Regions from separate parts of the Pseudoduganella sp. R-32 genome, predicted to be linked through region 1. Evidence: predicted binding sites of a transcription regulator. Region 1 holds the regulator's gene; each other region holds the start of a gene.
The links. Region 1 encodes sigma-54, which starts transcription at its own class of promoters, with help from an activator protein. Its sites were predicted from a motif close to TGGCANGNAANCTGCTTT; they were not measured.
Positions count from the first base shown of each region.

Region 2: the regulator sigma-54 is predicted to act here: its motif matches at 1,321-1,338, upstream of ACN9MU_RS29880 (PEP-CTERM sorting domain-containing protein).
Region 3: the regulator sigma-54 is predicted to act here: its motif matches at 2,261-2,278, upstream of pepA (flocculation-associated PEP-CTERM protein PepA).
Region 4: the regulator sigma-54 is predicted to act here: its motif matches at 3,757-3,774, upstream of ACN9MU_RS07765 (PEP-CTERM sorting domain-containing protein).

Region 1 covers NZ_CP183987.1:1,026,215-1,031,865, forward strand. The annotation lists gene lptA (lipopolysaccharide transport periplasmic protein LptA) at 1-340, shown strand, start outside; gene lptB (LPS export ABC transporter ATP-binding protein) at 343-1,098, shown strand; gene ACN9MU_RS04805 (RNA polymerase factor sigma-54) at 1,108-2,604, shown strand; gene hpf (ribosome hibernation-promoting factor, HPF/YfiA family) at 2,677-3,036, shown strand; gene ACN9MU_RS04815 (enoyl-CoA hydratase/isomerase family protein) at 3,112-4,197, shown strand; gene ACN9MU_RS04820 (Lrp/AsnC family transcriptional regulator) at 4,194-4,655, shown strand; gene ACN9MU_RS04825 (endo alpha-1,4 polygalactosaminidase) at 4,656-5,504, opposite strand; gene ACN9MU_RS04830 (DUF4272 domain-containing protein) at 5,576-5,651, opposite strand, start outside.
Region 2 covers NZ_CP183987.1:6,508,530-6,514,180, forward strand. The annotation lists gene ACN9MU_RS29870 (hypothetical protein) at 1-60, opposite strand, end outside; gene ACN9MU_RS29875 (helix-turn-helix domain-containing protein) at 183-1,058, opposite strand; gene ACN9MU_RS29880 (PEP-CTERM sorting domain-containing protein) at 1,392-1,961, shown strand; gene ACN9MU_RS29885 (DUF1737 domain-containing protein) at 2,053-2,241, shown strand; gene ACN9MU_RS29890 (DMT family transporter) at 2,304-3,200, shown strand; gene trmB (tRNA (guanosine(46)-N7)-methyltransferase TrmB) at 3,202-3,882, opposite strand; gene ACN9MU_RS29900 (hypothetical protein) at 4,009-4,512, shown strand; gene ACN9MU_RS29905 (hypothetical protein) at 4,616-5,341, shown strand; gene ACN9MU_RS29910 (hypothetical protein) at 5,403-5,636, shown strand; gene ACN9MU_RS29915 (DUF4197 domain-containing protein) at 5,629-5,651, opposite strand, start outside.
Region 3 covers NZ_CP183987.1:612,374-618,024, reverse strand. The annotation lists gene ACN9MU_RS02900 (GMC oxidoreductase) at 1-453, shown strand, start outside; gene ACN9MU_RS02895 (SDR family NAD(P)-dependent oxidoreductase) at 440-1,234, shown strand; gene pepA (flocculation-associated PEP-CTERM protein PepA) at 1,292-2,185, opposite strand; gene ACN9MU_RS02885 (glycosyltransferase) at 2,344-3,552, opposite strand; gene ACN9MU_RS02880 (molybdopterin biosynthesis protein MoeY) at 3,567-4,622, opposite strand; gene ACN9MU_RS02875 (ThiF family adenylyltransferase) at 4,619-5,491, opposite strand; gene prsT (XrtA/PEP-CTERM system TPR-repeat protein PrsT) at 5,497-5,651, opposite strand, start outside.
Region 4 covers NZ_CP183987.1:1,643,211-1,648,861, reverse strand. The annotation lists gene ftsY (signal recognition particle-docking protein FtsY) at 1-900, shown strand, start outside; gene ACN9MU_RS07780 (cell division ATP-binding protein FtsE) at 910-1,569, shown strand; gene ftsX (permease-like cell division protein FtsX) at 1,566-2,480, shown strand; gene rpoH (RNA polymerase sigma factor RpoH) at 2,726-3,616, shown strand; gene ACN9MU_RS07765 (PEP-CTERM sorting domain-containing protein) at 3,809-4,384, shown strand; gene ACN9MU_RS07760 (hypothetical protein) at 4,523-4,969, shown strand; gene ggt (gamma-glutamyltransferase) at 4,976-5,651, shown strand, end outside.

The DNA of each region.
Region 1 (5,651 bases):
CCAGCAAGTGACGCTGTTTGGCGACGGCAAGAAAGCCACCTTCCGCCAGAAGCGCGACGGCGCCGGCGACCAGTGGGTGGAAGGCGATGCCGACCGCATCGAATACGAGGAACAGGTTGAACTGGTGAAGATGTTCAACAAGGCCACCATCCGCCGCCTGGAAGGCGGCAAGCAGAACGACGAAGTGCAGGGTGAGTTCATTTCTTACGACAGCCGCAAGGAATTTTTCAGCGTGCGCAATTCGGCCAGCGGGGAGAGCAAGCCCGGCGGCGGTCGCGGCACCATGGTGATCCAGCCGACCCGTACCGAACCCCCAGCGACGCCGACGGAGAAGAAGTAAGCATGCAAGCAAATAACTGCGCCAGCACGCTGGTCGTGCGCGGCCTCCAGAAAACCTATGGCAAGCGACAGGTGGTGCACGACGTTTCGCTGCAAGTCGATTGCGGTGAAGTGGTCGGCCTGCTCGGTCCCAACGGTGCCGGCAAGACTACCTCTTTCTACATGATCGTCGGCCTGGTGGCTTCCGATGCAGGCACCATCGATATCGGCGGCACCGACGTGTCGAGCCTGCCGATCCACAAGCGCGCCACGCTGGGCCTGTCCTACCTGCCGCAGGAAGCTTCGGTGTTCCGCAAGCTGACGGTGGAAGAAAACATTCGTGCCGTACTGGAACTGCAGAAGGTGGACGGCAAGCCTCTGCCCAAGGCGGAAATCAAGCAGCGCCTGGAATCGCTGCTGGCCGACTTGCAAATCGAGAAGCTGCGCGAGAACCCGGCCCTGTCGCTGTCGGGTGGCGAGCGCCGCCGCGTGGAAATTGCGCGCGCCCTGGCCACCAACCCGCGCTTCGTGTTGCTCGACGAACCGTTTGCCGGCGTGGATCCGATCGCCGTGATCGAAATCCAACGTATTGTGCGTTTCCTGAAGGAGCGCAATATCGGTGTGCTGATCACCGACCATAATGTGCGTGAGACCCTCGGCATTTGCGACCGCGCCTACATCATCAACCAGGGCGCCGTGCTGGCCTCGGGCCGCCCGGACGACATCATTGCCAACGAATCCGTTCGCCGCGTCTACCTCGGCGAACACTTCCGCATGTAAACGAAGGCCATGAAACAAACACTGCAACTGCGAACCTCGCAACACCTGGCGCTGACGCCGCAGCTGCAACAATCCATCCGCCTGCTGCAGCTGTCCACGCTGGAGCTGCACCAGGAGTTGGAACAGCTGCTTGGCGACAATCCCATGCTGGAGCGCCTTGACGACCCGCTCGACCACTCGGTACGGCTGCTGGCCGATGGCGCCATCAGCCAGGGCAACGGCAATGGCACCGAAGCTCCCGCCACGCCTTCGGCTGAAGGCCCGCAAGGCGAGGGCGGCGAAGCCCCGGCCGCTGCCGGCGAAAGCGATACCTATGAAGGCGGCGACCATGAAGCCGGCAACGGCAGCGACGACGCCGACTGGAGCGCCAGCGCCGGCAGCAAATCCGCCGACGACGAAGACAGCCGCCCGCAACTGGAAGCTTCCGGCTGCACGCTGCGCGAACACCTGCTCGAGCAGATGCGCGTCACCGTGCAGGAGCCGCGCGACCGCGCGCTGATGGAACTGATCATCGATGCGCTGGACGAGAACGGCTACCTGGAAGAGCCGCTGGAAGAAATCCACGAGCGCCTGCCGCCCGAGCTGGAAATCGAACTGGACGACCTGCGCTGCAGCCTGGTGCTGCTGCAAAGCTTCGATCCGCCCGGCGTCGCCGCACGCAATGCCTCCGAATGCCTGGCGCTGCAGATCAGGCGCATGCCCGGCGTGCCGCTGGTGACGCGCCGCATGGCGCTGACCATCGTCGAGAAGCACCTGACCTGGTTCGCCCAGCGCGAGTTCACCAAGCTGAAGAAAGCGCTCGACTGCGACGATGAAGACTTGCGCGAAGCACAGTGCGTGATCCGCCAGTGCAACCCGCATCCGGGCGCCGAATTTGCGTCAGGCGAGTCAGACTACGTGGTGCCGGACGTGATCGTGAAAAAGGGCCGCGGCGGCTGGATCGTCACCCTGAACAACGACGTGGTGCCGCGCCTGCGCGTGAACGCGCTGTATGCCAACCTGCTCAAGCAAGGCAAGAGCGAGTCGCAGATGAATGGCCAGCTGCAGGAGGCCAAGTGGTTGATCAAGAATATGCGCCAGCGCTTCGACACGATCCTGCGCGTCGCGGAAGCGATAGTAGAAAGACAAAAGAACTTTTTCAGTCATGGCGCAGTGGCCATGAGACCCCTTGTGTTGCGTGAAATTGCTGATACACTGGGACTACACGAGAGCACTATTTCTCGCGTAACAACTCAAAAATATATGCTCACCCCGCATGGCATGTTTGAGTTGAAATATTTCTTTGGTAGCCACGTCGCGACCGAAGCCGGGGGGGAGGCTTCCTCGACTGCGATACGGGCACTGATCGTGCAATTGACAGGAGCAGAAGACCCGAAAAATCCTTTATCCGACAGTAAGATTGCGGACATGCTGGGTGAACAAGGCATGGTGATTGCGCGACGGACTGTTGCCAAATATCGAGAAGCGTTGAAGATCCCTCCAGTTAGCCTCCGCAAATCGTTGTAGTGCAGTGCATGGGTTCCTCTGTGCGTTTCGGCGTGCACGAACTCGAGAGCGACATCATCTTTAGGAGTGTGTATGAATCTCACCATCAGTGGACATCATGTCGAAGTGACCCCAGCCATTCGCGAGTACGTGCAGAACAAGCTGGAACGAGTCAAGCGCCATTTCGATCAAGTAATCGATATTGCTGTCATCCTGACTGTAGATAACCTCACCGAGAAAGAGAAACGCCAGAAAGCCGAAATCAACCTGCGCATGTCTGGCAAAACTGTTTACGTCGAAAGCCTGTCGCAAGACCTTTACGCCGCCATCGATACCCTGATTGATAAACTGGATCGCCAGGTCATGAAATACAAGGACCGTGTGCAGAACCACAGTCATGCGGCCATCAAGCATTTCCCGGATACGTATGAGGCACCACCCACCGCCATGTAAAGGACTGGCCGTGCAGCACACCAAAGGGCGCAATTGGCGCCCTTTTTTGCGACCAGTGTGCGTTAGAATATTTGCATGAGCGAACACGTACACACCCAACTCTCCAACGGTACCGGCTTCATCACGCTGGACCGCCCCAAGACCCTCAATTCACTGTCCCTCGACATGGTGCGCGCGATGACGCAGGCGCTGCTGGCATGGCGCGACGATGCGTCGGTGGCGGCGGTCGTGGTGCGCAGCAGCAGCGAACGCGCGCTGTGCGCAGGCGGCGATATCCGCTTCTTCCACGACGTCGGCCGCGGCAATACGCAAGGCGGCAGCGCGCTGCTGGAGGACTTCTTCACCGAAGAATATGCGCTGAACCATTTAATCCATTTCTACCCCAAGCCTTATGTGGCGCTGATGGATGGCGTGGTGATGGGCGGCGGCATGGGCATCGCGCAGGGCGGGCCGGAGTGCGGCGTGCGCATCGTCACGGGCCGTACCAGGATGGCGATGCCCGAGGTGAACATCGGCCTGTTTCCCGACGTGGGCGGCAGTCACTTCCTGTCGCATGCGCCGGGCCAGCTTGGCATGTGGCTCGGCCTCACCGGGCTGACGGTCGGCGCCGCGGATGCGCTCTACCTCGACCTGGCTGACTACTTCGTGCCGGAAACTGAACTGGCCGGACTGGCCAAGCTGTTCGAGTCGACGCCCGGCAAATCGTTGCGCGATGCTGTCGCGGTCTTTGCCGGCCCGCACAACGCCTTCGCCGGCGACAGCGAACTGGAAGCGCAGCGTGCCCTGATCGATCAGCATTTCTCGGCGGGCTCGGTACCCGCCATCATGGATTCGCTGCGAGGCGACAGCACGCCTTTCGCGCAGAAATCGCTGAAGGCAATGGAATTGCGCTCGCCGCTGATGATGAGCGTGACCCACGAGCTGCTGAAGCGCGGCGCGTCGCTGGGCGTGTCCGACTGCTTGCGCATGGAGCGCAACCTGGTGCGCCGCAACTTCGAACACGGCGAGATTTTCGAGGGCGTACGCGCCCTGGTGATCGACAAGGACAACCAGCCGCAGTGGAATCCCGCAACGCTGGCCGAAGTGACGCCCGCCATGGTGGAGCGCTTCTTCGAACCATGCTGGCCGGCCTGGGCGCACCCCTTGCGCCACCTCGCATGAGGGATCTGGACCGGATCGACCGGGGCATCCTGAATATCCTGCAAGAAGATGCCAGCACGCCGTTGCGCGAGATCGCGGAGCGCTTGCATTCGTCGGTCGCGACCTGCCAGCGCCGCATCGAAAGGCTGCGCAACGACGGCGTGCTGGTCAAGGCTGTCGCGCTGGTTGACCGCGCGCTTGCCGGGCGGCCCCTGACGGTATTCGTGTCGGTCGAACTGGAGAAGCAGAATACCGACATCCTCAAGCAGTTCGAGCACCGCATGCGTTCCGAGCCCGAGGTGATGTCCTGCTACGAAGTGGCCGGCGAGTTCGACTTCCACCTGATCGTCACGGTGGAGTCGATGGAAGAGTACAGCGCCTTCACACGGCGCGTTTTCACCTCGCACCACAACGTCATCAACGTCAAGAGCCTGTTCGCGATGAACTGCTCCAAGTTCGAGACCAAGCTGACGCTGTAGTCACGGCTCGCAGCTGTAGCGCAAGCTGTCGTCCAGCGCGAGCGGCAGCACCAGCGTATGGAACTTGCGGGCGTTGGCATCGGCGCACAGCTTGGCGCGCGCTGCGGGATCGCTGCTGTATGGCGCAGCATACTCCGCATTGAATACCGGCTTGCCGCTGGCGATGAAAGCCTGGTAGCCCTCGCATTCGGCGAACTCATGGCATTGTTCGTTGACGGCGAAATCGAAATCGCCTACCAGGTCCTTCAACTGATCCGTATCGTTTTTCAATGCAATGGACATTCCCCGGTGGTGCGCTTCGCTTGCCAGGAATCGGTTGTAATCGAGCTGCGTGGCGGCGGTAAGGGCGAAGCCGCTGTTGTTCGCATAGCCGTCCACGTTGTCTGCTTCAACGCCATTGCATCCCTTGGAGACTGCCAGGTCCAACCGCGCAAGCATGATCTTCCGCACAGTTGCCGAGCGCGTGTCGAGCCATCGCTCCCCTGCCCAACCTTGCAGGTCCTTGCCCATGTCGGCTGGCGCAAAGCCGGAAAAGTCGGGACGCCAGTTTTCGGAGCTGCCGGCTGAAAAATAGCAGACCACTTTCTTGCCGCTCGCCTTCAATGCCTGGACGGTAGCAGGCGCTGTATCGAACAGATCGATGTCGTACACGGTTGCCGGATAGGCGGTATTGACCGTCCCTTTCAACTGCCACTGCCAGGTATCGCCCAACGCAGGTTTCCAGTAGGCGGCTGGTGCGCTTGCAGGCGGCGGCGTATCCGAACTGCTTCCGCCGCCGCATCCGCTCATCGTCGCCAGCGCCAGGCAGAAGATACTGATCGGAAGCAGCCGCCGGGTGTGTTGTCGCATCAATTCATCCTTGAAAATATTGGCCGGCAATAGTTTCACGGACGGCTTACGGCATGCTTACTCCCTGGCGCTCATGTGCTTAGGTCAGTGTCGTCCCAGTCATCTCCTGGCGCCAATGCCCAGGTGAACGAATGGCGGCGCTCATGA
Region 2 (5,651 bases), 1.4 Mb from region 1:
GCATTCCAGTCCGCTGCCGCGGCGCCTGGGCAGCAGCGAGTAATGGCTAGGCAAGGACAAGACCGCACAATCGGGCAACCGGTTTCATGGCATCCTCCAGCCAAGGCACAGGAGCCAATGGTGGACTTGCCCCGTCAGCGGCGCGCGCTGAGCTTCTAATCGTGCGCGGCACAGCGATAGGGTCAGGACTTGAGTCCGCTCACAAGCTGGCGGTAGCGGCCGGGCGGCGCCCCGACGGCTTCGCTGAAACGGTGGCTGAAATGGCTAAGGTCGGCGTAGCCGCACGCTTCGGCGACTTGCTGCAGCGGCAGGCGCCCTGCGCGCAACAGGCCGCGCGCACGCTCGATGCGGCGTGCTGCAATCCAGGCCGACGGCGGCATGCCGAAGCTGATGCGGAACATGCGGGCCAGGTGGAATTCCGACATGCACGCCAGTTGCGCCAGCATGCCGAGGGTGATGTTCTGGTCGAGGTGGGTTTCGATGTATTCGTGCAGGCGGCGGCGCACCAGCGGCGCCAGTCCTCCGCGCAAGCGCAGGCCGGGCCTGGTCATCGATTGCGATTGCAGCAGCTCGCTCAAGGCCTCGTGCGTGATTTCATTGGCGCGCAGCAGCTGGTCGGCGTCGTCCCACGGCTGCTGCAGCAAGTCGCCGCATAGCTGCACCAGGCGCCGGTTCTCGAAATAGGTCTTGTCCTGCAAGGTGAGTTCGCGCGGCTCGCGATCCAGCTCCGCCACGGCGCGCTGCGTGAAATGCTCGGGCATGAAGTACACGTGCAGCATGCGCAACTGGCCGCGCACCACCCATTCCGATTCGTGCCAGTCCGGCAGGGAGCACAGGCGCTGTGGCGCGCCGTACTGCCCCGGCAAGCCTTCGCGTTCGACTTCGTAGCCGCCGCCCAGGTAGCACGACAAGGTATGGTGGCCGGGCTGGCGATACTCGGTGAAAGCCTCCGGCGTGCTGCGATGCCAGACCGCAGCCGCCAGCCCGTCGCCCAGCCAGGCAAAACGCTCCAGCGTGGCATCGGTGCCGGACATGGTGCGGAACACGGCGTGCGACATCGCATCGCCCGGCTTGCCCGCCAGCGCCGCGCGCGCCGCCGCCCCCACGCGCTTGCGCGGAGCGGCATCCTCAAGTTGTCCAGTCAGTGGCTTCACGCCGAAAAGTCTAGCACGGCCATTCCGGTCCAGCCGGCCGCCCCTCCGATTTGCGCAAGATCAGACAAGGGGACCCTGGGCTCGCCGCCGCTAGTGTCGGGAAAATTTACAGCGTCGACCAGCCGTGAAACCACTTATCGATAAGAATCAGTTACTTGCTGGCGCAGGGTATAAAAATTGCTTATTGCATTTGAAGCAATGCTGTCAACTTTCCTACTGTTTTGAAAGGAATTATCGATGAAGAAGTTCGCTTGCCTGGCAGCCCTGTCACTCGCTATCTCCGCAGCACAAGCAGCGCCGATCCAGCTTGACCTGACCAGCGGCGCCTTCGCCAACAACAATGGCTCGGCTGTTGTCGACACTTATACGGAAGACGGCTTTCGCCTCCGCACGGTGCGTGCCGGCGACCATTTCGATCCCTTGTTTATCGGCGATATCGGCATCCACAACGGCTTCCAGAACGCCGACGACGTGAGTTGGGTCATCGACTTCTTCGGGGCCAGCTTCAACCTGGTCAACATCAATATCGCCGCCTATGCCGATGGCGCGTCGTCGATCACGGTGAGCGGTTCCAACGGCGCGACGCAAACCTTGTCCGGCACCGGTACCCTGGCCATCGCCGGCATGGGCAACGTGACCTCGGTCGTTTTCAATATCGACCAGGACGGCGGGACGCAAGGCTTTGGCTTTTCCGAGATCAACGTCGACACCACGCCCGTGCAACAAGTGCCCGTGCCGGGCACGCTGATGCTGCTTGGCCTCGGCTTGTCCGCACTGGGCGTTTCGCGCCGCCGCACTTCGAAGTAGGCAGGAAGAACCAGCCAGCGTGCGGCATTCCGCGCGCTGGTTCATAATACTTGGCACCAGAACTGTTACCGCCTAGTGAAGTGCCTGCCCCATGAATACACCTCCAGACGACCTGCCAATTTACCGAGTCCTGACTGGCCCCGACGATTCGAAGTTTTGCCGGCGAGTCAGCGAAGCGCTCGCACTGGGCTATCAACTTTACGGTTCGCCTTCCTTGACCTTTAACGGCGAGACGGTCATCGTGGCCCAGGCCGTCCTTTGGCCCACGGCCAAGTCTTAGCCGGAACAAACAGCAAGTTCAGACAACTGCCGGTGCGCGGCAAGCGGCACACTGGCAGGACGATGAATACTGCCCTCTACCTCACCACGGTGCTCATCTGGGGCACCACCTGGATCGCGATCAAATTCCAGCTCGGCGTCGTCGCAGCGCCGGTGTCGATCGCCTATCGTTTCTGGATCGCGGCGCTGGTGCTGATGCTGATCCTGCTCGCGCGCAGGCAGCAAGTCCTGCCGCCGCGTTCCGCCTGGCGCTACCTGCTCGCGCAGGGGCTTGCGCTGTTCTGCTGTAACTTCCTGTGCTTTTACTACGCCACGATGTGGGTGCCGAGCGGCCTGGTGGCGGTGGTGTTTTCGACCGCGCCGATCTGGAATGCGATCAATGGCCGTCTCTTCATGAAGCGGCCGATCCGGCCGCAAGTCATGGGCGGCGCGGTGCTGGGACTGGCAGGCATCGTGCTGCTGTTCCTGCCTTCCATGCAGGGGCACTGGAACGATGCCGGCATGCTGGCCGGCCTGGGACTGGCCCTGCTTGGCACGCTGTGCTTCTCGACCGGCAACCTGCTCTCGAGCCGCATGCAGGCGCTGGGCATGCAGCCCTGGCTGACCAACACCTGGGCCATGCTGTGCGGCGCCGCCATCCTGACGCTTGGCGCGCTGGCGCTCGGCATGCCGTTCAACTTCGACCCAAGCCCGCGCTATGTCGGCGCATTGCTCTACCTGGCCGTGCCGGGATCGGTGATTGCCTTCACGGCTTACCTGCTGCTGGTGGGGAGAATCGGTCCGGACCGCGCGGCTTACTGCACGGTGCTGTTCCCCGTGGTGGCGCTGACGGTGTCCACCGTCTTCGAGGGATACCAGTGGAGCAGCATGGCCCTGGCCGGGCTGCTGCTGGTCATCGGGGGGAATTTGCTGGCCTTTATGCCGGCGCGTGCCAAAGCACAGGCGCCGGCGGCAGCCTAGATCATTTCTTGGTGAATACCAGGTCCCAGACGCCGTGGCCCAGTTTCAGGCCGCGGTTTTCGAACTTGGTCAGCGGGCGGTAGGCCGGCTGCGGCGCGTAGCCTTCAGCGGTGTTCTGCAGCGCCGGCTCGGCGCTCAGCACTTCCAGCATCTGCACCGCGTAATCTTCCCAGTCGGTCGCCAGGTGGATATAGCCGCCCGGCGCCAGGTGCTCGCACAGGGTTTTCACGAATGGGGCCTGGATCAGGCGGCGCTTGTTGTGGCGCGCCTTGTGCCATGGGTCAGGGAAGTAGATATGCACGCCCGCCAGCGAACCGGCCGGGATCATGTCGCGCAATACTTCCACCGCATCGTGCTGGATCACGCGCAGGTTGGTCAGGCCTTCCTCGCCGATCAGCTTGAGCAGGCTGCCCACGCCCGGGGTGTGCACTTCCACGCCGATGAAATCCTTCTCCGGCATCAGCTTGGCGATGTGGGCGGTGGTGCCGCCCATGCCGAAGCCGATCTCCAGGATCAGCGGCGCCTTGCGGCCGAAAGTCTTCTCGAAGTCCAGCGCTTCTTTCTTGTGCTCGACCATGAATTGCGGACCGAGATCGCTCAGCGCACGCTCTTGTGCCGAAGACAGGCGTCCCGCGCGCGTGACGAAGCTGCGGATGCGGTGTTCGGTCGGGTCGTAGAGCATTTTGCCCTTTGGCGTGGATTCGGAAGACATGGCTAAACGTGCAAGGAAAAGGGGCGATTATACCATTCCGGTTTTGCCGCCCGGCCTGCGATAATAGCGGGTCTTGTCCCTAAGGAAGCCCAAGTAATGGCCCTCGCACTGAACATCCTGATCATCGTCCTGGCACTGGTAACGCTGTACTTCCTGCTGAAAGGCGGCCCGAAAGCCGCCCCTGCGCCAACGGGCAAGCCGGTGGGCGGCTCCTACACGCCGCTGCCGCAGGGCGAGCCGGTGCACCACTGGAGCGACGAAGGCCGCTACCAGCTCGAAGTGCTGGGCGAGTCGCGCTATTCCGACACCATCCGCGCCCTGGCCGGCGAGCATGGCGAGGCCGCGGCCGACGCCCGCCACAAGGCGCTGCTGCTGGCGGACGACAACAACCCCTACGAAGACAAGGCGGTCGCCGTCTTCCTCAACAGCGAGATGGTCGGCTACCTGGCGCCGAAAGACGCCGTGGCCTTCCGCGCCATGCTGGCGCGCCAGGAAATCAGCGGCCAGCTCACCTCGACCGACGCCGTGATCCGCGGCGGCCAGATGTACGAAGGCAAGCGCCTGGCCTATACCGTGCTGCTCGACGTGAATGTTGCGTAAATATCACTTAGTAACTTACTAAACCCCGCGCACGATTGAATGCAGCGCGGGTTTGTGACATCATCGGCGGCTTGCTGTTTTGATAATCAATAAGGGAGCCGTCATGAAGACAAAATACGCCTTGCTGTTACCCGCCCTGCTGCTCGCAGCCTGCGCCAAGAAGGCGCCTGCGCCGGCACCGACCTCTGAAGCGACCCCAGCGCCCGCCGCTGCACCAGCCGCGCCGGCTCCAGCCCCTGCGGCGCCTGCCGCCCCTGCCGCCAGCACCGCGGCCACCGGCAATGCCCCCCTGGCAACTCCGCAGATGGACATGGAGAACATGAGCACCGAGCAGAAGGAAATGGCCAAGCGCCAGGCCAAGCTCGATTACTCCAATATGGAAGACGGCTACATCAACGACACCAACGCGCAGTGGGCCAGCACCGCCAGCGCGACGTCCGAATACGGCGGCAGCAGCTACGAGCCGGCCAACGCAACCGGCAAGGTCGACGGCAAGAATTTTGCAACCAAGGGCAGCGATGTTGGTTTCGATTCGCTCGAAGTCGGCTTCCAGAATCCGGTCAATGCCACCCAACTGCGCGTAGCGATCAGCGATGGCTACGGCCTGGAAGGCATCACCAAGGTTGAGCTGCAGGACACCGACGGCAAATGGAATACTGTATGGAGCGGCATCAACACCGTGAAGGTCGACCGGCGCGGCACCCGCACCTGGTTTGTGCAGCCGATCGAAAAGACGACCTACAAGGCCAAGGCGGCGCGCATCACCAAATCCAATAACCTGAGTACCGACCGCCTGTATGTGGATGCGGTACAACTGGTAGGTTCCTGACCGGGCGCCCCGCCTTGCCCGACAGGCGTATCATGGCTGCAGCAGCTTGCAGGAGGCAGCCATGGAACGCGAACGGGCAAAGGCGGGAGATGCGGTGCGGCCGATCGGCTGGCACCATAAGATGCTGGTGATTCGCACCACGCCGGGCCGCACGGGCCGGAACGATGACGAGGATGTGCTGTGCCGCTGGCACGATGCCGACGGCGAGCACCAGCAAACCTTCAAGTCAGGACAGCTTGAAATCCTGAACTCAGCCGCGCAAGCGCGCAACCCGCGCGGCCGGACGCTTATTTGAGCAGGCCGAAGACTT
Region 3 (5,651 bases), 410 kb from region 1:
AAGCCCATCCTCAGGCAATTCGTGCACGAGCGCCTGGTGCTGGCCAGCACGCTGGAAGACTTGCCGTATGCCGACAACCGCGTCACGCCGGCCAGCGGCGATGCGCGCCTGGCGTTCGAATATCGCGTGCGCCCGCATGATGCGGCGCGCATCGAAACGATGCGCCGGCTGATGAAGGATGCGCTCAAGCCCTATGCCTTCGACCTGGTGAAGCAGGCCGACAACAACCAGCGCATCGCCCACGCCTGCGGCACCTGCCGCTTCGGCAGCGACCCGCGCAGCAGCGTCCTCGACGCCAGCAATCGCGCACACGGCCTAACCAACCTGTACGTGGTCGACGGCTCGTTCTTCCCGTCCAGCGGCGGGACCAATCCCAGCCTGACCATTGCCGCCAATGCCCTGCGCGTGGCACGCCAGCTGACAGGAAAAGGAATTTACGATGATCAAGCTTGAAGATTTGCGCGGCCACTGGGCGCTGGTGACAGGCGCCTCGGGCGGCATCGGCGCCGAATTCGCGCGCGAGCTGGCGCGCAACGGCGTCAACGTGGTGCTGGTCGGGCGGCGCGAAGAGCGCTTGCAGGAACTGGCCAGGCGCGCGGTGCAGGAACTGGGCGTAAAGGCTGAAGTTATACGCGTCGACCTCGCCAAGCCAGGCGCAGTGGCCCATGTGAAGGAACGGCTGGATGCGTTCGGCATCCGCATCCGCCTGCTATGCAATATCGCCGGCATCGGACGCTGGAACCGCCTCGAGCATTGGGAACTCGATGATTACCGCGACATGATCGAGGTCAACAACCGCGCCATGGTCGAGATGTGCTACCGCTTCCTGCCCGACCTGGCATCCTACCCGAGCAGCGCTGTGATCAATGTGTCCTCGCAGGCGAGCTACCAGCCGGTGCCCTACATGGCCGTGTATGCCGCCTCGAAAGCCTTCGTGCAAAGCTTCAGCCAGGCCCTGCATGGCGAATGGAAGGAGCGCGGCATCCTCGTGCAAACCCTCGTGCCGGGCCCGACCGACACCGAATTCGACGCCAAGGCCGGCGCCTACGCCAGCGCCCTGGTTGCGCGCGGCAGCACGGCCGAGGTGGTGCAGGCTTCGCTGGCCGGCCTGGCCAAGGGCGACCCGGTGGTGGCCTCGATCAAGGGCACCTACAAGCAGCGCTTCTTTGCCGGCCTGTTCCCGCACAGCATGGTGATCCGCGAAGTCGCCAAGATGTTCAAGCCGCCGCAATAAATAAAAAGGGGACGTACCCCTTGAAAGGGTACGTCCCCATTGATTTCCTGCGGCAGCTCAGGCGCGGCGGCGCAGGCGAGCCAGGCCCAGCAGGCCAATGCCCATCAGCAGCATGGTGCCTGGTTCCGGCACGCGGGTGAAGCGGTTCGAGCCGTCCACCTTGAACAGGATGTCGTTGCCGGCCACCAGGTCGGTCGCGAACGGGTCGCCGTTATTGCTCGAGCCATTGCGGTGGAAACCGGTGGTGGTCGAGGTGTCAGCCGGGTAGTTCAGGCTCGACTGGAAATCGATGCCGAACAGCAGGCTGGTGACGCCTTCCAGGTAATTGGCGTCGATGAAGTCGCCGGGCGACAGCATGCCGGCGTGCAGGCGGGCGGAACCCTGGCCATTGTTAGGCGCCAGCAACTGGAACACGGACGAGTTAGTATCGATGGTCAGCAGGGCGATCATGATGCCGTCGTCGAAGCCCACGCCGGTGGCGGTGTTGGCGTTCTGGTTGGTGTCGAAATAGATCGCGACCTGGTTCTGGCCCGGGGCCAGGTTGAAGTTGGCGGTGGCGGTGCCGCCGGGGCCTGGCACCACGCTCGACACCACCTCGGTCATGCGGGCAGCGATGGTGATCTCGAACAGGCCGTCGGCCGAACCGTTCGCTTCACCGTCCAGCCTGCCGCCCAGGGATGGGCTGCCGGTGCCGCCGGCCTTGCCCACCAGGGTTGCCTGGTACAGGAAGTCGAACTTGGTGCCAACCGCCAGCGGCGCACCGAAGGGGCCGATGCCTTTGGCCAGGCCGCTGCCGGTTTCGGCCCAGTCCAGCGAATTGACATTGGTGGCCAGCACGTTGGTGCCGTCCTTGATGGTGAAGGGGGTGATCACGTCTGCCTGTGCAGCACCGGCAGCGAACAACAGGCCGGCTACAGTAGCGAGCGGGAGCAGTTTGCGGAAAATCTTCATTGATTGACTCCTGAGTTAAAAGGGGCTGTCTGACCTTTTGCTGCTATCTGGCCTTGCAGCGGGCACAAGCTCCTATGAGCAATAGTTGTGCCAACTTCCCGGTTTCCTTAGAAATCAATACCTTGGCTTGTTACCGTTAGTACCACGTTGATACTAACTTATGCCTTTGTAAGGATTTTCGACAGTAACTTGCTAAACGCTTCCGAAGAGCGATAGTTTCTGAATATATCCATTAGTTGACGCGCCGCAAGGCCAGCCGCCGGCGTGGCCAGCAAGCCTTGCACCGCCTGCTGCAAGGCGGCGCCATCGAAGCGGTCGGCGCGCAGCAAGGCGCCGGCGCCGGCGGCAACGATGCCCTCCATGTTGAGGAACTGGTCGAGGTTGCCGGCAATGCCGACCACGGGCACCCCGGCCGCCAGCGCCTGGTGGCTGGTCGGGCTGCCGCCATTGCAGATCACCAGGGCGGCGCGGCGCGCGGCCTCCTCGCCGGGCAGGAAGTCGGCCACCCGGGCATTGGCCGGCACGGCATCGAGCTTGACCATGCCGACGGTGGCGGCCAGCACCGTCACCGGCAAGCTGGCCAGGGCCTGCAGCACGGCGGGCAGCAAGGCGCCGTGGCCCGAGCTGCCCACGGTCACGTAGACCAGCGGGCGATCGGTGGGCAACTGGTCCCACCAGTCCGGCACCGGCAGCGGCGGCGACCACAGCACGGGGCCGATGAAGGCGTGGCTGGCCGGCAGGTCGTGCGGCGGGAACAGCTGCGGCACGTCGGCATACAGGGTGTGGTCGGCGTCGGTGTAGACGCGGTTCAGGTCCCAGCCCAGCGAGGGCAGGCCATGCCGGCGCCGCACCCGGTTGAGGGGAATGGTGTGCAGGGCAAAGGCCAGCGGGCGCGCCAGCTTGAACAGGGCATTGGCCAGCGCGATCGGCAAGAAGCGCGTGAGCGGCAGGCTGGGCACGATGTAGCGCTGGTGCACATACGGGCTCCAGTAGGCATTGATCAGCGAAACATAGGGCACGCCGGCCAGGCGCGCGCTGACCGACAGCGACAGGCGGAAATCGCCCACCACGATATCGGGCTGGACCTGGCGCAGCAGTTGCAGGTCTTCTTCCACGTAGCCGTCCAAGGTGGCGGCATCATAGACCGGCTTGCCGTCCGCCAGGGCTTGCAGGAATTGCTGGTTCGAGATGCTGTGGATGGTCCAGCGCACCAGGTCCGCGCCCTCGAAGCAAAAGGCGTAGCGCTCGGCGCAGGCAAAGTGCACCTCGTACTGTTCGCGGTCGAGGCTGGCGGACAGGGCCAGCGGGCGGCCCACGTGTGCCAGGGTCACCGCTTCGGCCAGGAACAGGATTTTCTTGCGTGTCATTGCGCGGTACCGGCTTACTTCATCAATTCAGCCAGGGGCTTGCGCAGCGAGCGCGCCTTCGGCGCCTTGCCGGCGCCAAGCCGGCCCATGAACACGGCCGTTTCCGGCGCCGCGCCGATCACCCCGGTGAGCTGGCCATACAGCCGGCGCGCCGATTCCTGCAGCCTGTCCAGGCGCGTGAAGCGCAGGGCGTTGCGCACATAGCGGCCGAAGATCAGCGGCGTCATTTCCGGCTGCATGTGCAGGCCCAGCGCAGTGAGCGTCAGCCAGAAGCGCTGGGTAGCGCGGCCGGCGGCCACGTAGTCGTCGATGCCGGCCGGCGCGGCCTTGGCGCGAATCACGAAGTGGGCGGCGCAGGCGATGCCGGGCAGCAAGTCCATCTGCAGGCGCGGCGCCCAGGTGCCCATCAGGGTATTCATGGTGTTGACCCGTTCCCAGCTCACCATGGCCCATTTCATCAGGGCCAGGGTGCCGTTGTCGACACCGAGGGCCTGGTCCGGCACCTTGTCCGGGCTGTGCGTCTTGCCCCAGTCGATGATGCTGCGGTGCACCTCGTACGCCTCGGGCATGGTCAGGCGCAGCTTGGCGTTGTTGAACATCAGCCGCGCCGCCGCCCAGCGGCCGCCGAAGCCTTCGATCCACTGCACCTGGTGCGCCGGGCCGACCGCCGCTTCCAGCGCCTGCTTTTCCTGCGCCGTCAGCGGCCGCGTGCTGAGCGGGCGGCGCTGCACGCTGCGCGTGGTGATCACCGGCAGCAAGGCACTGGGCGCGATGGCGGGATCGGGCGTGAAGCGCACGTCGAATACGGGATGGGTGTCCGGGCTGCCGGCGCGGCGCACGGCATCGGCGCGCCGGCCGTGGGCGCTGGCGGCAATCGCCATGGTTTCCAGCATGGCGCCGACCGCGACCTGGCTGGGGTGGCCGTCCAGGTCGTACACCACATGGTCGCGCGTGTCGTGGCAATGCACCGCCACATGGTCCGGCGCCACGATTTCGAAGCGCCACACCTGCGTGTTGTCGCCGCTGGGCGCCCAGCGCGCCAGGTCGAGGATCTGTTCGATGGTAGTCATGATTGGGCCATTTTCGCAAAGGCGCGCTTGCCGATCATGATCGCCAGGCGCTGGATCGGATGCTTGTTGCCGCCGGGGCGCCAGGTGCGCACCAGCTTGTTGCGGTAGGCATCGAACTGCATGCCGTGCGGCGCGGCCAGCACGTCGCCGCGCCCGAGCAGGATCTTCAGCGCCTCGGTGGCGGCAATGCCGGCGCACAGCTGGCAGGCCATGATGGTCGAAGGCCCGCGCCGCTCGGCGAAATTGACGGCCGAGGGCACCACCAGGTAGGGCCGGTGCAGGCCGGCCGGCGCCAGCCCGACCACGAAGCGGATCGCCTTGTCGCCTTCCGGCAAGTCGCCCCAGCCGAAATACTCCTCGAACGTCATGCGGCCCGGCAGGAAGTTCAGCAGCGCCGCGCCCATGCCCAGCGGCGCGACCGTGGTGGCCGGGATGCCGCGCCGGGCGCACAGGGCAAAGGTCTGCTGGCGGATGTCGAAGGCGAAGAAGTCGAGGCTGTCGATGTAGATGTCGACGCCCTCGAAGAAGGCGTCCAGGTTGCCGGCATTGATCCCGTCCGGGAACATCCTGATCTCGAGTTCGGGGTTGACGTCGCGCGCCATGCGCGCCATCACCTCGATCTTCGGCAAGCCGCGGGTCGACTGCATGGCGCCGACCTGGCGGTTGAAATTGGGCAGGTCGAACTTGTCGAAGTCGGCAATGTGGAAGGCGCCCACGCCCAGGCGCACCAGGGTCATCAGGTGCACCCCGCCCACCCCGCCGGCGCCGGCAATGGCCACGCGCTTGCCGCGCAGGCTGGCCTGCTCGGCTTCGGTGACCCAGCCGATGTTGCGCGAGAAAGCCTTGCCGTAGATGAAGTCGTCGCTCATCGCGCTTAGCTGCCGTTCAAGCCCTTGAGCAGGGCGATCGCATCGTCGAGGTGGGGGAACGGGGTGCCGGCCGCCACCAGTTTTTCCAGTTCGGCCCTGGCGGCCTTCTTGTCGCCCGACTGGTTGAGCGCGACCGCCAGGTGGTAGCGCAGCATGGCAT
Region 4 (5,651 bases), 620 kb from region 1:
CCCAGGCAAGGCTGGATGAGCCGCCTGAAGGCTGGCTTGTCGAAGACCTCCGCCAACCTGTCCATCCTGTTCGTCGGCGCCAAGATCGACGAAGACCTGTATGACGAGCTGGAAGCGGCGCTGCTGATGTCCGATGCCGGCGTCGAAGCCACCCAATACCTGCTTGACGCGCTCAAGCGCAAAGTCAAGGAAGAGAAGCTGCTGGACGCCGCCCAGGTCAAGGAGGCGCTCAAGCAGCTGATGACCAGCCTGCTCCAGCCGCTGCAAAAGCCATTCGAACTGGGCCGCCACCAGCCGCTGGTGATGATGATTTCCGGCGTCAACGGCGCCGGCAAGACCACCACCATCGGCAAGCTGGCCAAGCATATGCAAGCCCACGGCCAATCGGTACTGTTGGCTGCCGGCGACACTTTCCGTGCCGCAGCGCGCGAACAGCTGATGGTGTGGGGCCAACGCAACAATGTGACCGTGATTTCCCAGGAATCGGGCGACCCGGCGGCCGTGTCCTTCGACGCGGTGCAGTCCGGCAAGGCGCGCGGCACCAACGTCGTGATGATCGACACGGCCGGCCGCCTGCCGACCCAGCTCCACCTGATGGAAGAGCTGAAGAAGGTCAAGCGAGTGATCGGCAAAGGCATGGAAGGGGCGCCGCACGAAACCCTGCTGGTCATCGACGGCAATACCGGCCAGAATGCCCTGGCCCAGGTGAAGGCTTTCGACGATGCGCTGCAATTGTCGGGCTTGATCATTACCAAGCTCGACGGCACTGCGAAAGGCGGCATCCTGGCCGCCATCGCCCGCGTACGCCCGGTTCCGGTGTACTTCATCGGCATCGGCGAAAAGATTGAAGACCTGCAGCCGTTCAATGCGGCTGAATTTGTTGAAGCACTGCTCGCATAAGCGGCCTACATGATCGAATTCCAGCACGTCAGCAAACAGTATTCTCCCGACGGTGTCGCGCTGCGCGACATTTCCTTCACCATTGCCAAGGGCGAGCTGGTCTACCTTGCCGGCCCTTCCGGCGCCGGCAAGTCGACCCTGCTGAAGATGATTGCCGCCATGGAGCGCCCGACCTCGGGCAAGGTGCTGGTGAACGGCCAGGACATCGGCGCCCTGAAGCGCGCCGGCATTCCCTTCCTGCGCCGCAACCTGGGCCTGATCTTCCAGGAGCAACGCCTGCTGAACGACCGTTCGGTGCTGGCCAATGTCATGATGCCGCTGCTGGTGACCGGTTCGCCGCGCGCCGCCGCCGAGCAGCGTGCCCGGGCCGCCCTCGACAAGGTAGGCTTGCTGGACCGCGCCGACGGCCAGCCGCTGGCCCTGTCCGGCGGCGAGCAGCAGCGCGTGTCGATCGCACGCGCCATCGTCAACCGCCCGCAAATCATCCTGGCCGACGAGCCGACCGCCAACCTGGACCGCGCCAGCGCCAACCGGGTGATCGATGCGCTGCATGCCTTCCACTCGGTCGGCGTGACTTGCCTGATTTCCTCGCACGATGAACAGATCCTGGACGCCGCGGCACGCGTGATCCATCTCGAACGTGGCGAACTGATGAGGGAAGCCGCATGAGCACCTGGCTGCGCCACCACCTGTTCGCCCTCGGCTCTGCACTGGTGCACGTGCGCCGGGCGCCAGGTTCTTTCCTGTTCAATATCCTGGTGGTCGCGATTGCGCTGGCCCTGCCCTTCATGGGCGTGACCTTGCTCGACAATGTACGGCCGATGTCGGAGCAGATGGCGGTCGAGCCTGAACTCAGCGTCTTCATCAAGGCCGACACGCCGCGCGAACAGGCCACCGGGCTGGCCTCCTCGCTGCGCAACATTGCACCGACGGCCAAGATCATCTTCACTTCGCGCGAAAAAGCGCTGGAACAGCTCAATGCCAAGAGCGGCTTGTCCGACGTGGTCGCCACCCTGGGCGAGAATCCGCTGCCGGACAGCTACGTGGTGAAGCTGAACGCCTTCCAGGACGCGGCCGAAGGCAGCAAGATCGACAGCATCGCCGACCAGATGCGCGCCCTGCCGGGCGTGGAATCGGTGCAAGTCGATTCGGCCTGGGTAAAACGGCTGGCTGCCCTGCTGGGCGTGCTGCGCCTGGCCCTGCTCCTGCTGGCCGCCACGCTGGCCACAGTGGTGGTGGCGGTAGTGTTCAATACCATACGCCTGCAAGTGATGACCCAGCGCGAAGAAATCCTGGTGTCCAAGCTGATCGGCGCCAGCGACAGTTTCATCCACCGCCCCTTCTATTACACCGGCGCCCTGCTCGGCCTGTGTGCCGGCGGCGTGGCCCTGGGCGGCGTGGCGCTGGCCCTGCAGCCCCTCAACCGGGCCATTGCAGAGTTTGCAAGACTGTATGCCTCCGAATTCCAGCTGGCTCCGCTCGATCCCCTGGGCACGGCCGGCCTGCTGGCCCTGTCCGCCGGCCTCGGCCTGATCGGCGCCCTGCTCTGCGTCCAGCGTCATCTTTCCAGGCTAAATTGAAAGTGCGTACCCGCACGGAGCCGCGCCCCTGCCCGCCTTATCCTGACTTTGATCCAACGCAAGGAATAGCGCTTTGCCGATAGTGTTTTTGCTATCAGAGCCATAAAATCCCAGCAATTGGCACTCACCAAGGGAGAGTGCTAATATATGTTCAGAACGGCATGATAGAGGTTAAGAATCATTTAAGTTCTGTCGTGCATGCTGGTAACTCTGAAAAGCATTCCCTTCAAGCGAGGATAGACAAGATGACCGCAACAAACGCACTGGTACCTGCCGGCAGCAACGCGCTGACCCTTGGCTTCAGCGGGAGCCTGGGCAACCTGGACGCTTATATCTCGGCTGTCAATCGCCTGCCCATGCTGACCCATGAGGAAGAAGTGGCGCTGGGCAAGAGCCTGAAGGAAAAGAACGATATCAAGGCCGCGGAAACGCTGGTGACTTCTCACCTGCGCCTGGTGGTGTCGATCGCGCGCGGCTACCTGGGCTATGGCCTGCCGCACGGCGACCTGATCCAGGAAGGCAATATCGGCCTGATGAAGGCAGTCAAGCGCTTCGACCCCGACCAGGGCGTGCGCCTGGTGTCCTATGCCATGCACTGGATCAAGGCTGAAATCCACGAATACATCTTGAAGAACTGGCGCCTGGTCAAAGTGGCCACCACCAAGGCCCAGCGCAAGCTGTTCTTCAACCTGCGCAGCCACAAGCAGGGGCTCGACGCCATGTCGCCGGCGCAAATCGACGAACTGGCCAAGACCCTGGACGTGAGGCGCGAGGACGTGATCGAGATGGAAACCCGCCTGAGCGGCCGTGACATCGCGCTGGAAGCGCCGTCCGACGACGAAGACGACAAGTTCTCGCCCATCGCCTACCTGTCCTCCGACAATATGGAGCCGACCAAGGTGCTGGAAGCGGAACAGGTGGTGCGCCTGCAGTCCGAAGGCCTGGAAACCGCCCTGTCCAAGCTCGACGCCCGTTCGCGCCGCATCGTCGAGGCACGCTGGCTGGCCAACGACGATGGTTCGGGCGCCACGCTGCATACGCTGGCGGAAGAGTTCGGCGTGTCGGCCGAGCGCATCCGCCAGATCGAAGCGGCTGCGCTGAAGAAAATGAAGGGTGCGCTGGCCGCCTACATGTAAGCCTGCACCCTCCGGCAAAAGCACCGATTCCGCAAGGGTCGGTGCTTTTTTACTTTTGGGCAAGCTTCTTAATGTCGGGAATTTTTACATTCCACATCGCAACTATCGCTAAGCCCTTGATATGGCTGAGTTTGAATTCCTGGCATAGCGATTGCTTAGTAACTCTCAAGCACACTCACTGAGGAGTTACCCATGTTCAAGAAGCTTGCATTGACCGCAATTTGCGCCCTGACAGCCAGCTTGGCCGTTGCAGGCCCGACCAAAGACGGACAAACCTACGGCAATCCACTGGCATTGACGGTTGATTCGGTAATCAGTGCTGGCTGGAATCCTGACGGTGAATCGGTTTGGACCTTTGCCGACTGGATTCACGTAAAAGACCTGGAGGTCCTGTACGTGACGGTGAGCGTCGACACCACCTTCGACTTTGGCATTACGCCGCCAAATGGCGGCAGCGTCCAGGATTTCGACTTCGACCTCTTCCTCGACAACGTTGGGGTGGCCAAGACCCTCCCCAAGCCCAGCAGCTATTCCGCTTACTGGGACGAAGTTTCCCTGACGGCGGGCGTCGTCCACACCTTCAAGCTCAATTCGCTGAACGTGCACGACAACAATACCAATGTCGAATTCAAAGTCATGGCCAACAGCGCCAATGCGCCGACCGACCCGGGCCTTCCCCCGCAAGAGGTTCCGGAACCCGCTTCCTTGGCACTGCTTGGCGTCGGCCTGATGGGCTTGGGGGTAGCCCGCCGCCGCCGCACACAATAAGTTGTGAAAACCAACTATAAAAACTGGCGCCCTCCGGGGCGCTTTTTTTTCGGCACGACCATACTGTTGAGTGGACTCAACAGTGCAACACGATAGTTTGTAATTTGCTAAGCTGTTCCCAGGCCAGAGGAGAACATCATGCAAGCTAGACTGATCTGTCTGGGCATGGCGGGCCTGGTCCTCGCCATTGCCGCCGCCTGCGGCTCGACCCGCAGCACTGCCGAGGATGCAGCCAGCCGCCCGGCACCACGCACCAGCGCCAGCTACGTCCTGGCACAAGGGGAAATCGTCAAGCTGGCCCCTGCAGTCACGCTCAAGCTCGAGCGTGTCAATGACAGCCGCTGTAAAAAAGGCGCAGTCTGCGTCTGGGCTGGATACATCAGCTACAGCTTCGTGCTGAGCGACCAGCAAGGCAGCTCCAGCTTCGTGCTGGCGGACGCCATGCCGGGGGCCAGCAAGACCGTGACGCTTAATGGGCTGACCTTCACGCTGCTGGGGATGGAGCCGGCAGAACCGCCGTCGCTGAAGGCACCGGCGCCGGATTATCGGGTAAGCTTGCGGGTAAATATTTCCCAGCCAACATAGCTGCCCATGACGCCACATGCCCTGCCCCGACGACTGACGTCCACCATCATCCTTGCGCTGGCGTTCAGCGCCCCGGCCTGGGCCAAGACCCCGGTTGCCAGCGGCACCGGCGGCGCCGTGGCGACCATCAGCGAGCCGGCCTCGCAGGCCGCGCTGGCGATCCTCGACAAAGGCGGCAACGCGGTCGATGCGGCAGTGGCGGCGGCGGCCACGCTGGGCGTGACCGACCCGTTCAGCTGTGGCGTGGGCGGCGGCGGCTTCATGGTGATTTACCTGGCCAGGGAAAACCGCGTCATCACGCTCGACCATCGCGAGGTGGCGCCGGCATCGTTCCAGTCCAACGCTTTCGCGCCGGATGGCAAGGCGATGGATTTCGAGACCGCGGTCGCCAGCGGCATGGCCGTTGGCGTGCCGGGCACGGTGCGCGGCTGGCATGATGCGCTGGACCGCTACGGCACCATGTCGTTCAAACAGGTGCTGGCCCCGGCCATCAAGGTGGCCCAGGATGGCTTCCGGCTGAACGCCAATTTCGTGGCGCTGGTCACGGAAAATGAGAAGAAGTTCGCGCTGTTCCCTGACACCGCGGCGCGCTATATGCGGGACGGCAAGGCACTGCCGGCCGGCACCCTGCTGCGCAATCCCGACCTGGCCAAGACCTACCGCCTGCTGTCCGCCGGCGGCG